Regions from separate parts of the Bradyrhizobium sp. CCBAU 25338 genome, predicted to be linked through region 2. Evidence: riboswitches for the same ligand, from Rfam matches in the RefSeq annotation. Region 2 holds a riboswitch; the other holds the start of a gene.
What was found. A riboswitch is a leader RNA that binds a small molecule or an ion and turns the genes downstream of it on or off. The one in region 2 is predicted to bind glycine.
Positions count from the first base shown of each region.

Region 1: it holds a riboswitch for glycine, as region 2 does, so the genes downstream of both, gcvT (glycine cleavage system aminomethyltransferase GcvT) here and ACM42_RS34890 (D-amino acid dehydrogenase) in region 2, are expected to answer to the same signal.

Region 1 covers NZ_LFKY01000043.1:410,372-417,238, forward strand. Annotated here, with positions in the region: gene alaS (alanine--tRNA ligase) at 1-1,733, opposite strand, end outside; glycine riboswitch at 1,957-2,045, shown strand; gene gcvT (glycine cleavage system aminomethyltransferase GcvT) at 2,192-3,340, shown strand; gene gcvH (glycine cleavage system protein GcvH) at 3,351-3,719, shown strand; gene gcvP (aminomethyl-transferring glycine dehydrogenase) at 3,993-6,860, shown strand.
Region 2 covers NZ_LFKY01000043.1:269,795-276,661, reverse strand. Annotated here, with positions in the region: gene ACM42_RS34910 (M81 family metallopeptidase) at 1-260, opposite strand, end outside; gene ACM42_RS34905 (ABC transporter ATP-binding protein) at 496-2,145, opposite strand; gene ACM42_RS34900 (ABC transporter permease) at 2,252-3,139, opposite strand; gene ACM42_RS34895 (ABC transporter permease) at 3,159-4,100, opposite strand; gene ACM42_RS34890 (D-amino acid dehydrogenase) at 4,279-5,580, opposite strand; glycine riboswitch at 5,650-5,768, opposite strand; glycine riboswitch at 5,772-5,876, opposite strand; gene ACM42_RS34885 (M20/M25/M40 family metallo-hydrolase) at 6,058-6,867, opposite strand, start outside.

The DNA.
Region 1 (6,867 bases), 140 kb from region 2:
ACCTGGCGCAGCGCCTCGTGGATGAGATGCGTCGCCGAGTGATGGGCGCGGATCGAGGAGCGCCGCGAATGATCCACCTCGAGCTGCAGCGCGGTGCCGAGCCTGATTTCGCCGCTCTCCACCGTGCCGACATGGACGAAGAGATCGCCGAGCTTCTTCTGCGTGTCGGTGACGCGGAACTTGACGCCGCCCTCACCCGAGAGCACGCCGGTGTCGCCGACCTGGCCGCCAGACTCCGCATAGAACGGCGTCTGGTTGAGCACGATCGCGCCCGTCTCGCCGGCCTTGAGGCTGGCGACTTCATGGCCGTCCTTCACCAGCGCGGACACCACGCCTTCGGCGCTCTCGGTCTCGTAGCCCAGGAATTCGGTCGCACCCAGCTTCTCGCGCAGCGGGAACCAGATCGCCTCGGAAGCCGCCTCGCCCGAGCCCTTCCAGGACTCGCGCGCCTTCACTTTCTGCCGCTCCATCGCATCCGTGAACGCCGCCTGGTCGACGCCGATGCCGCGCGACTTCAGCGCGTCCTGCGTCAGGTCCAGCGGGAAGCCGTAGGTGTCGTAGAGCGTGAAGGCGACGTCGCCGTCGAACATGTCGCCCTTCTTCAGGCCCGCGCTCTTCTCGTCGAGAATGGCGAGGCCGCGCGACAGCGTCTTGCGGAAGCGGGTCTCTTCCAGCCGCAGCGTTTCCTCGATCAGCTTTTCGGCGCGCATCAGCTCGGGGTAGGCCTGGCCCATCTCGCGGACCAGCGCCCAGACCAGCCGATGCATCAGCGGCTCCTTGGCGCCCAGCAGCTGCGCATGGCGCATGGCGCGGCGCATGATCCGGCGCAGCACGTAGCCGCGGCCCTCGTTCGAGGGCAGCACGCCGTCGGAGACGAGGAAGGCCGAGGAGCGCAGATGGTCGGCGATGACGCGGAACGAGGCCACGGTCTGCTCGTTCGGCCCGGTGCCGAGCGCGGACGCCGTCGCATCGATCAGGTTGCGGAACAGGTCAGTCTCGAACACGCTCTCGACGCCCTGGAGGATGCAGGCCATGCGCTCCAGGCCCATGCCGGTGTCGATCGAGGGACGCGGCAGCGGCTGGCGCTCCTCCTTCGTCACCTGCTCGAACTGCATGAACACGAGATTCCAGAATTCGAGGAAGCGGTCGCCGTCCTCCTCCGGCGAGCCCGGAGGCCCGCCCCAGATGTGCTCGCCGCGGTCGATGAAGATCTCCGAGCACGGGCCGCACGGGCCGGTGTCGCCCATCGCCCAGAAATTGTCCGAGGTCGGGATGCGGATGATGCGGTCGTCGGAGAAGCCGGCGATCTTCTTCCACAGGCCCGCCGCCTCGTCGTCGGTGTGATAGACCGTGACCAGCAGCTTGTCCTTCTTCAGCCCGAACTCGGCGGTGATCAGCTTCCAGGCGAGCTCGATCGCGCGTTCCTTGAAATAGTCGCCGAACGAGAAGTTGCCGAGCATCTCGAAGAAGGTGAGATGGCGCGCGGTGTAGCCGACATTGTCGAGGTCGTTGTGCTTGCCGCCGGCGCGTACGCATTTCTGCGAGGTGGTGGCGCGCTGATAGGGCCGCTTCTCCACGCCGGTGAAGACGTTCTTGAACTGCACCATGCCGGCATTGGTGAACATCAACGTGGGGTCGTTGCGCGGCACCAATGGCGAGGACGGCACGATCTCGTGGCCGTTCTCGGCAAAGAAGTTCAGAAAGGTCGACCTGATCTCGTTGACGCCGCTCATGTTCATCCAATCGGGTGTGCTTGGACCCGCTTCCTGCCATCCAAACCGGAGGTTAGGGCTGATATCTGCGGGCCAAAGCGCTTTTAGACAAGGCCTGCTTCAGTGTCCAGAAACTGTGCAAGGAGATCAGAGGGTTGCCGCAGGCGCGCAATCCCGGTTGAAAAGGCGAAACCGCCGCGTTGACAGGCTTGGCCGCCCTGTGGTCTGTAACCATCTATATCGTACGGCCACGTCGGGAGAGACCGGCTTTACTGCCGGCGCCGAAGGAGCAACCGCCCCGGAAACTCTCAGGCAAAAGGACCGCGTGGCTTTGACAGCATCTGGAAAGAGGCGCCGACGGGCCTAAGAACCCGGGTGGCACCCGCCGACGGGATAATACTCTCAGGCACAGCGACAGATGGGGCTTCGACTGGTTGGCCCGGGGAATCGTCCCCGGGGAACCGCCGAGGACCCCTGTGATGCCAGTACCCGCCGACCAGAAATCTCTCCGACATACGCCCCTCCACGCCCTGCATGTGTCCCTCGGCGGCAAGATGGTGCCGTTCGCTGGCTATGATATGCCCGTGCAGTACCCCGCGGGGGTGCTGAAGGAGCACCTCCATACGCGAGCCGCGGCCGGCCTGTTCGACGTCTCCCATATGGGGCAGCTCGCGCTGCGGCCGAAGTCGGGCAAGGTCGAGGACGCCGCCCGCGCGCTGGAACGGCTGGTGCCGCAGGACATCGTGGCGATTGCACCGGGCCGGCAGCGCTACGCCCAGTTCACCAATGCGGAAGGCGGGATTCTCGACGATCTCATGGTCGCCAATTTCGGCGACCACCTGTTCCTGGTCGTCAACGCCGCCTGCAAGGAAGCGGACGAGGCGCATCTGCGCGCGCACCTCGCGGACGATTGCGTCATCGATTCTCTGGCCGACCGCGCGCTGATCGCGCTGCAGGGCCCGAAGGCGGAAGCGGCGCTGGCGAAATTGTGTGCAGGGGCGCCGTCCATGACATTCATGGATTCCGGCCCGCAAGAGGTGGCCGGCCTCAAGTGCTTCGTCTCGCGCTCCGGCTATACCGGCGAGGACGGGTTCGAGATCTCGGTCCCCGCGGCCGATGCGGAGCGTCTGGCAAAAACGCTGCTCGAAAACCCGGACGTGCTGCCGATCGGCCTGGGCGCCCGCGACAGCCTGCGGCTCGAAGCCGGGCTCTGCCTCTACGGCCACGACATCGACACCGCGACCACGCCGGTCGAGGCCGCGCTGGAATGGTCGGTGCAGAAGAGCCGTCGCAGCGGCGGGATGCGCGCCGGCGGCTTTCCCGGCGCCGGGAAGATCCTCGCGCATTTCGATAACGGCGCGTCCCGCCGCCGCGTCGGCCTGCTCGCCCTGGGCCGCGCGCCGGTGCGCGAGGGCGCGCTGCTGTTTGCGGATCAGGCCGGCGGCGAGCCGATCGGAAAGGTCACATCGGGCGGTTTCGGCCCGAGCCTGAATGCGCCGGTCGCGATGGGCTACGTGCCCACGAATTTGAGCGCGCTCGGCACCAAACTCTTCGCCGAGGTGCGCGGCCAGCGCCTGCCGCTCGCTGTCGCCGCCATGCCCTTCGTGAAAAACACCTACAAACGCTGAGGACAAGACAATGACCACGACGCTGTACACCTCCGACCACGAATGGCTCGCGATCGACGGCGATACCGCCACGGTCGGCATCACCGACTACGCCCAGCAGCAGCTCGGCGACGTCGTGTTCGTCGAATTGCCCAAGGTCGGCCGGAGCTTGAAGAAGGCCGAAGCCGCCGCCGTCGTGGAATCGGTGAAGGCCGCCTCCGACGTCTACGCGCCTGTTACAGGCGAAGTGCTCGAGGCGAACGAGGCGCTTGCCGCCGAGCCGGCGCTGGTGAACTCGGATGCGCAAGGCAAAGCCTGGTTCTTCAAGATCAAGATTGCCGACAAGAGCGAACTCGGCGGCCTCATGGATGAAGCCGCCTACAAGGCCCATACGGCGTGAGATGAAGCGCGATCTTTCCACATCGCCATGGCCCGCGAAGGCGCAGGAGTATCGCAGATGAGGGCGTACGCGCGATGTCTCCACATCGTCATGGCCGGGCTTGTCCCGGCCATCCACGGCCTCCTCGCGGCACGAAGAACGTGGATGCCCGGGACAAGCCCGGGCATGACGAGTTTGTGGCACGGTGGTGCCGAAGGAACGTGATCCGCTTATGCGACTGCCCCTGAACTGAGGGGCGTGACGACGACAGATGACCTGAAGCGAGGACCCATGATGACCGCGCACCGCAAATCCAACGGCGATACCGCCGCCTCTTTCGTCCGCCGCCACATCGGCCCCTCGGCGCGCGACGTCACCGCAATGTTGGAGACCGTCGGCGCGAAAAGCGTGGACGCGCTGATGGCGGAGACGCTGCCGGCTTCAATCCGGCAGACCGCCCCGCTCGACCTCGGCAAGCCGCTCAGCGAAACCGAGGCGATCGCGCATATGGGCGAGCTCGCGCGTCAGAACCAGGTCTTCACCTCGCTGATCGGCCAAGGCTATTCCGGCACGATCCTGCCCGCGGTGATCCAGCGCAACATTCTGGAGAATCCGGCCTGGTACACGGCCTATACGCCCTACCAGCCCGAGATCAGCCAGGGCCGGCTGGAGGCGCTGTTCAACTTCCAGACCATGATCTGCGACCTCACCGGGCTCGACGTCGCCAACGCCTCGCTGCTCGACGAAGCCACCGCGGCGGCCGAAGCGATGGCGCTCGCGGAGCGGCACTCGCAGGTGAAGGCGAAGGCTTTCTTCGTCGACAAGGACGTCCATCCGCAGACGCTGGCCGTGATGCGGACCCGCGCCGAGCCGCTGGGCTGGACCCTGATCGTCGGCGATCCCCTCACCGATCTCGCTGAGACTGACGTGCTTGGTGCGCTGCTGCAATATCCGGGAACGTCGGGCGCATTGCGCGACCTCAGGCCTGCGATTGCGGCGCTGAAGGCCAAGGGCGCGCTTGCGATCGTTGCCGCTGACCTGCTGGCGCTGACGCTGCTGGCCTCACCCGGCGAGCTCGGAGCCGACATCGCGATCGGCTCGGCGCAGCGCTTCGGCGTGCCGATGGGCTATGGCGGACCGCACGCGGCCTATATGGCGGTGCGCGATGCGCTGAAGCGCTCGCTGCCCGGCCGCATCGTCGGCCTTTCCGTCGATTCCCGCGGCATGCCTGCCTACCGCCTCGCGCTGCAGACCCGCGAGCAGCACATCCGCCGCGAGAAGGCAACCTCCAACATCTGCACCGCGCAGGTGCTGCTCGCCGTGATCGCCTCGATGTATGCGGTCTATCACGGCCCCGAGGGGCTCTCGCAGATCGCGCGCAACGTCCACCGCCGCACCGCCGTGCTCGCGAGCGGCCTGCGCAAGCTCGGCTTTGCGCCGCAGTCCGAAAACTTCTTCGACACGCTCAGCATCGATGCCGGCGGCAGGCGCGCCGAGATCGTTGCGCGCGCCGCGGCCGAAAGGATCAATCTCGGCATCGGTGATGCGGCTCTGCGCATCGCGCTCGACGAGACCACGACGCCTGCGACGGTCGAAGCGGTCTGGCGCGCCTTCGGCGGCACATTCGCCTATGCCGAGATCGACGCCGGGACGCGCGAGGCGCTGCCGGAGACGTTGAAGCGCACCACCCCGTTCCTCACCCATCCGGTCTTCCACGCGCACCGCTCGGAGACCGAGATGCTGCGCTACATGCGCAAGCTCAGCGATCGCGACCTCGCGCTCGACCGCGCCATGATCCCGCTCGGCTCCTGCACCATGAAGCTGAACGCGACCACGGAGATGATGCCGCTGACCTGGCCGGAGTTCGCGACGCTGCACCCGTTCGTGCCGCGCGAGCAGGCCGCCGGCTATCACGCGCTGTTCGCGCGGCTGGAGAAGTGGCTGTGTGACATCACCGGCTATGACGCGATCTCGCTGCAGCCGAATTCGGGCGCGCAGGGCGAATATGCCGGGCTGCTGGCGATCCGCGGCTATCATGTCGCGCGCGGGCAGAGCCACCGCAAGATCTGCCTGATCCCCTCCTCCGCCCACGGCACCAACCCGGCCTCGGCCGCGATGGCCGGCATGGAGGTGGTGGTGGTCGCCTGCGAGAAGAACGGCGACGTCGACGTCAACGATCTCCGCGCCAAGGCCGAGAAGCATTCGAGCGACCTAGCCGCGGTCATGATCACCTATCCCTCGACCCACGGCGTGTTCGAGGAGCATATCCGCGAGATCTGCGACATCGTGCACGGCCATGGCGGCCAGGTGTATCTCGACGGCGCCAACCTCAACGCGCAGGTCGGCCTCAGCAGGCCCGGAGATTACGGTGCCGACGTCAGCCATCTCAACCTGCACAAGACCTTCTGCATCCCGCATGGCGGCGGCGGCCCCGGCATGGGCCCGATCGGCGTCAAGGCGCATCTCGCCCCGTTCCTGCCCGGTCACCCGGCAACACAAGGCGACGCTCCGGTCGGGCCGGTCTCGGCCGCGCCGTTCGGCTCAGCGTCGATCCTGACTATCTCCTACATCTACATCCTGATGATGGGCGGCGACGGCCTGAAGCGTGCCACCGAGATCGCGATCCTCAACGCCAACTACATCGCAGCGCGGCTCGATCCACACTTCCCGGTGCTCTACAAGAACGCCAGGGGACGCGTCGCACACGAGTGCATCGTCGACCCGCGTCCGCTGAAGACGACAAGCGGCGTCACCGTCGACGACATCGCGAAGCGCCTGATCGACTATGGCTTCCACGCTCCAACCATGAGCTTCCCGGTGCCGGGCACGCTGATGATCGAGCCGACCGAGTCGGAATCCAGGGCTGAGCTGGACCGATTCTGCGACGCCATGATCGCGATCCGAAAGGAGATCGCCGAGGTGGAGGCCGGCCGCTTCAAGATCGAGGCATCCCCGCTGCGTCACGCCCCGCACACGGTGCATGACATCGCGGATGACGATTGGAATCGCGCCTACAGCCGCAGCGAAGGCTGCTTCCCCGCGGGCAGCTCGCGCACCGACAAGTACTGGAGCCCGGTGGGCCGTGTCGACAACGTCTATGGCGACCGCAACCTGGTGTGCTCGTGCCCGCCGGTGAGCGACTACGCGGAAGCGGCCGAGTAAGGAATCG
Region 2 (6,867 bases):
CGTTCGAAGGCGTCCTTGGTGACATGGGCGGAGGGGCTCGCTCCGCAGGCAATCGTCGGAATGAGTTCCCAGCCGCTGTCTTCAGCGCTGTCGACGAAGCCGGCGAGGCCGACATTGATGCGCCGCATCACCTTCAGCACGTCCGAGCCTTCCGTCATCGCAGGCCAGCCGCCGCCATGCTGGAAGTCCGCAAATGTCGCCTTGGTCGGAGCGAAGGTGTTGGTCTCGTGCAGGAAGCCGCCGATGGCGATACGTGTCATTCAGTTCAGTCCCGATTGAAAGTGCGCGACGTTAGCCCCGGCCTTGCCGCAAGAGCAAGCTGGGAAGCAATCGCGCCATGCATAGGGTCAAGACGTTTTGGGAATGCTGCTGCGCTGTCATTCCGGGGCGCGCCCACTTGGGCGCGAACCCGGAATCCATCTTGCTGCAGTGTCTGCCGTCCGATGGATTCCGGGCTCGTCGCTTCGCGATGCCCGGAACGACGGAGGAGAGATCTTACGCGCTCGCCGCCAGGCCCTCGGCCACCGGCCGGAAGTTCGCAAAGTCCCAGTCGCGGCCGGGAGCGGCGTCCAGCAGCGCCTTGGTGTAGGCCTCCTTCGGATGCGTCAGCACTTCGGCTGCGGGGCCCTGTTCGACGACGCGGCCATGCTGCATCACCACGACCTCGTCGCAGATTTGCGCAGCGACGCGCAAATCGTGGGTGATGAACAGGATGGCGATGCCGAGCCGCTTCTGGATCTCGTCGAGCAGTTCCAGCACCTGTGCCTGCACGGAGACGTCGAGCGCGGAGACCGCCTCGTCCGCGACCAGCACGTCCGGATCGAGCGCGAGCGCACGGGCGATGGCGATGCGCTGGCGCTGGCCGCCGGAGAACTGGTGCGGATAGCGCGACACCGCATCTGCCGGCAGGCCGACGAGCTCAAGCAGCTCGCGCGCCCGCTTCATCGCATCGGCCTGGGAGACGCCGTAGTTGATCGGGCCTTCCGCGATGCTGTCGCCAACGGTCACGCGCGGGTTCAGCGAGCGGTAGGGATCCTGGAACACGATCTGGATCTTCTGCCGGTGCGGCTGGAGCAGACGGCGCGAGATGTCGGCGATCTCGCGACCGGCGAGTCGCACGCCACCGGAGGTCGGATCGATCAGGCGGACGATGCAGCGTGCCACCGTCGACTTGCCCGAGCCGCTTTCGCCGACGATGCCGAGGGTACGGCCCTTGCGCAGGGTCAGCGTGACCTTGTCGGCGGCGACAACCTCGCGGCCTTTGCCGAAGAAGGCGCGCTCCTTGTAGACCTTGCTGAGCTCGTTGGCTTCCAGCACCACGGGCTCGCGGCTATCCTCGCGCGGCGCTCGCGGCACCAGGCTCGGTACCGAGGCGAGCAGGTTGCGGGTGTATTCCATGGTTGGATTGCGCAGCACGGTGTCGAGCGGGCCGGTCTCGACCAGGCGGCCCTGCCGCATCACCGCGACGCGGTCGGCGATCTCGGCGACCACCCCCATGTCGTGCGTGATGAACAGCACGGCGGTGCCGTGATCGCGCTGCAGCTCGCGGATCAGCGTCAGGATCTGCTTCTGCGTGGTGACGTCGAGCGCGGTGGTCGGCTCGTCGGCAATGAGGAGCTTCGGCTCCAGCACCAGCGCCATCGCGATCATGATGCGCTGGCGCTGGCCTCCGGAGAGGCGGTGCGGATAGGAGGCGAAGATGCGCTCGACCTGGGGCAGGTGGACCTGCTCCATCATGTCGAGGATACGCTTCTTCCGGGCTTTCCCGTCGAGATCGGTATGCGCGCGCAGCACTTCGTCGATCTGGCGGCCGACCGGCACCACCGGATTGAGCGCGGTCATCGGCTCCTGGAAGATCATGGCCATCTTGGTCGCGCGAAGCTGGCGCAGGCGGCGGTCGGTCGCGGTGAGCAGCTCCTCGCCGACCAGCTTGATGCTGCCGCCGGTGGGAACCAGCGTGCCCTTCGGCAAGAGGCCCATCGTGGTGAGCGACGTCACCGACTTGCCCGAGCCGCTTTCGCCGACGAGGCACAGCGTCTCGCGCTCGCGCACCTGGATCGAGATGCCGTCGATGATGTTCACGCCCTTCGGCTTCTTGCCGATGGAAACGACGAGGTTGTTGATGTCGAGGATGGTGTTGGTCATGCAATGTCTCCAACGTCGTTCCGGGGCGCGCGGAAGCGCGAACCCGGAACCTCGAGGTTCCGGGTTCGGTGCTTCGCACCGCCCCGGAACGACGGAGTAAAGGATTTCACTTCCCCTCCCGCTGCTTCATGCGCGGATCGAGTGCGTCGCGGGCGGCGTCGCCGATCAGGTTGATGCTGAGGATGGCGATCGAGAGCAAGAGGCCCGGCCAGAAGATCAGCGACGGCTTGATCTGGAAATACTGGCGGCCCTCGGCCATGATGTTGCCCCAGGTCGGCGTCTCCGGCGAGATGCCGGCGCCGAGGAAGGAGAGGATGGCCTCGGTCAGAATGGCGCTCGCGCAGACATAGGTGCCCTGGACGATCAGCGGCGCGATCGTGTTCGGCATCAGGTGGCGCCACATGATCTTCGGCAGGCTGGAGCCAACCGAGATCGCGGCCTCGACGTAGGGTTCCTCGCGCGCCGACAACACGACCGAGCGAACCAGTCGCGCCACGCGCGGGATCTCCGGAATCGTGATCGCGATCAGCACGGTCCAGAGGCTGGCGCCGGACAGCGACACCACGGCGATCGCGAGCAGGATGCTCGGCATCGCCATCAGGCCGTCCATGACGCGCATCAGGACGGAATCGACCAGCTTGAAGAAGCCGGAGACGAGGCCGATCGCGAGTCCGATGGCGATCGACAGGATCGCCGAGCCGATGCCGATCAGAAGCGAGATGCGGCCGCCATAGATCACGCGCGACAACAGGTCGCGGCCGTAGGCGTCGGTGCCAAGCAGGAATTGTGTGGAGGAGGGCTTGAGCCGCTGCGACGGCGCGAGCTGGATCGGATCATGCGGCGCGATCAGCGGCGCGAGGATCGAGACCACCACGACCAGCGTGAGCAGGACCGTCGCAGTCGCAATGATGGGCGTCGAGGTGAGGAATCCGAATCGCGGCCGCAGCGGCGACGTGATCGGAATGGACGACTGGGGAAGGGTATCGACCGACATTTGTATCCTTATCCTTGCCTCAGTACCGGATCCGGGGATCGAGCAGGGTGTAGGCGACGTCGATGAGAAGATTGACGACGACATAGATCAGCGACGTCAGCAGGATCATCGCCTGGATCACCGGATAGTCGCGCGCCAGCACCGCATCAACGGTGAGGCGGCCGATGCCGGGGATGTTGAACACGCTCTCGGTGACGACGACGCCGGAGATCAAGAGCGCGAAGCCGGTGCCGATCACGGTGATCACGGGGACCGCGGCGTTGCGCAGTGCATGGCGCATCATCACCGCGACCTCGTTGATGCCTTTGGCGCGCGCGGTACGGACATAGTCCTCGCCGAGCACGTCGAGCATCGCCGCGCGCGTCATGCGCGCGATCAGGGCGATGTAGATGAAGGAGAGTGCGCAGGTCGGCAGGATGATACGCTCGAAGAACGGCCCGAAGCCGTTCGAGATGCTGCGGAAGCCCTGCACCGGCACCCAGCGCAGGTCGATGGCGAAGATCTGGATCAGGAGATAGCCGACCACGAACACCGGCACCGAGAAGCCGAGCACGGACAGGCCCATCACGAAGCGGTCGATCCAGGTGCCGTGCTTCCAGGCCGCGACCACCCCCAAGGGAACCGCGACGATGACTGCGAGGATGATGGTCGACAGCGCGATCGAGATCGACGGCTCGACGCGCTGGCCGATCATCTTCATCACCGGCAGGTTGGAGATCAGCGAGGTTCCGAGGTCGCCGTGCAGCAGCTTGTTCACCCAGGTGATGAACTGCACGATCAGGGGCTCGTTCAGGCCGAGCGAGGTGCGGATGCGCTCGAGCCGTTCCGGCGTCGCGTTGTCGCCGGCGAGAATCGCGGCGGGATCGCCCGGCGTCAGCCGCAGAAGCAGGAACACGAACAGCGCGACGACGCCCATCACGGGCACCGCGGCCAGAACGCGTCGAATAAGATAACCCAGCATGCACTTATCTCCGGCTACGGAACGTGTGGAACATCAAGGCTCCCGTGAACTCTGTCGTGTCTATCATGCCTAACACTTGGGCTGGAAAGGCCGCCCGGAGACGCCGTCCTCTTAGGGCAAATTGTGTGCCAAGGGCTGCGCCGTAGCAAGAGGCCGGCATGTCCCCAATATCGACCACTCAGGATGCATGTCGCAGTTCATGCTCAACCCCAAGTGAAGGTGTCGTCGGTGGAGCGTTGAGGCCGCGCCAGCCGTCGATGGTCTGGGCGATCATCTGCGCCGTCGCCGCCGACAGAGTCCAGCCGAGATGGCCGTGGCCGGTGTTGAAGAACACGCCTGGTATCCGCCCTGCGCGCACGACCGGCATCATGTTCGGCATCATCGGGCGCAGCCCGGCCCACGGCACGACGCGCGACGTTTCGACGGCGGGGAAGTTGTTGCGTACCCATTCGATCAGCGGTTGCACGCGGTCGGCGCGGATGTCGCGGTTGAAGTCGTTGAATTCGGCGGTGCCGGCGACGCGAAAACGATCGGCGCCGAGCCGGCTGGTGACGATCTTGGCGGCCTCGTCGAGCAGGCTCACCGTCGGGGTGGCGTTGCGGCTTTCGGCGCTGTCGAGCTGCACGGTGATCGAGTATCCCTTGACCGGATAGACGTTGACGCGGTCCTCGAGCAGGGCGGCGAAGTGACGGCTGGCAACGCCCGCGCAGACCACGACGCCGTCCGCGTTCAGTGCGCCGCGCGCGGCCGCGACGGCATCGCTCGCGGCCAGATCGGCCCAGCCGATGACGAAGCCGCTGCCGGCACGTGCGATCGAATCGATATTGGCCTCGTGGATGAAGGTCGCGCCACGCCGCTTGCAGGCTTCCGCCAGCCCGCGGGTGAACTTGTGGATATCGCCGGTCGCATCCGACGGCGTGTAGAAGCCGCCATAATAGTCCTTGCGCAGTGTCGGCTCGATCGCGCGGATTTCCTCCGACGTCACCGGGCGGCGGTCGAGGCCGCCTTCCTGCAGCAGCGTGTTGACGCGCAGACCGGATTCGAATCCGGCCTTGTCACGATAGATGTGGAGGATGCCGCGGCGTTCGAGATCGAAGTTGATCCCTTCGCGTGCCGCGATGTCGAACAGATACCTGCGCGCTTCGATCGCGAGCCGCGTGGTCTCGATGGTGTTGGCGCGGTAGTTGCCGATGTTGGCGACGAACTCGCTCATCCACGAATATTTGTGCCAGTTCGGCCGCGGGTTCATCAGCAGCGGCGCGTCGCGCCGGAACATCCAGCGCAAGCCCTTCAGGATCGTCGCGGTGCTGTTCCACACTTCGGCGTTCGATGCGGAGAGCTGCCCGCCGTTGGCGAAGGACGTCTCCATCGCGGCGTAGCGGTGCTTGTCGAGCACGGTCACCTTGTAGCCGCGTTCGAGCAGGGCATAGGCGGTCGTGACGCCGGTGATGCCGGCGCCGATGATGGCAATATGGGTCATGGCTAGGTTCGGGGCTCCCGTGAGTTAGAGTCGGCTGACCGCCGGCCGAAAGGCCGTTGGCGGCGCCCCATCTGTCACGGTTACCTGAGAGCTTGATCCGGCGCGCCACCTCTATCGAGGTCTTGCGACGGACTATCCCCTTCGGTGGACGTCACGACTGCCTGAAATCGCGTCGCCTCTCTCCAGATCGTCCTGACGAAACGGTCCTTTTGCCTGAGAGTTTCCGGGGCGGTTGCTCCGTCGGCGCCGCAACGAAAGCTGAAAGCCTTCGCCGCGATCTCTCCCGCATCATCGCGTGGACGGCCGAGCAGTACGATACGCCTCATTTTTAGACAAGGCTAAATTTCGACCGCGACTGCCGACGTATTGTGCAGTGCAAAGCCCGCCTCGTCGTCCCGGGGCGATGCGAAGCATCGAACCCGGGACCTCGAGATTCCGGGTTCGATGCTGTCGCATCGCCCCGGAATGACGAATTCACTATTCCAACGTCGCCAGCAATCCCGCCATCAGCCGGCCGCGCTCGACCAGGCTATCCACTTCGATGAACTCCTCCAGCGTGTGGCCATTGCCGCCGCGCACACCGAGGCCATCGAGCGTGGGGATTCCCATCGCGCCGGTGAAGTTGCCGTCGGAGCCGCCGCCGGAGCTAGCGTGCGGTAATTCCGCGCCGAGCGATTTGGCGATGCCGTGCGCCTTCTCATAGAGCGCCATGGTACCGGCATCCGGCTCCCAAACCGGACGCGTCACGCCGCGCGTGACCTTGAACGTGACGTCGTTGCTGGTGCCCGACAGCGCCAGCATCCGCTCGACACCGCGGTCGAGATCGGCCTGACGCTTGGCCATGGAGAGCGCTTCACCCGTTGCGGTCGTCGCAACGCAATTGACCCATTGTCCGCCGTGGACGACGCCGACCGAGAAGGTGCAGTCCTCCGTCGTCATCGCGTCGATCGCGAGGATCTGCCGCGCCATCTCGCGGATCGCCGAGCGTCCGGCCGACAACGTGGCGCCGGCGTGGCTCGGCCGTCCCGTCGCTTCGAGATTGAAGCGCGCGATGGCGTAGCGTCCGGTCGTGACGCCGTTGTCGGCGCGGCCGGGCTCCGGCACCAGCACGTATTTATTGCGCGCAGCTTCCGCCTCGATGATGTCCCGCGTCGAAGGCGTGCCGACTTCCTCATCCGGCGTGAACAGCACGGTGATCGGCAGCGGTGTGGTGAACGACGCGCGCGCCAGTTGCCGGATCGCTTCCAGCGAGAGGTAATTGCCGCCCTTCATATCGTAGATGCCGGG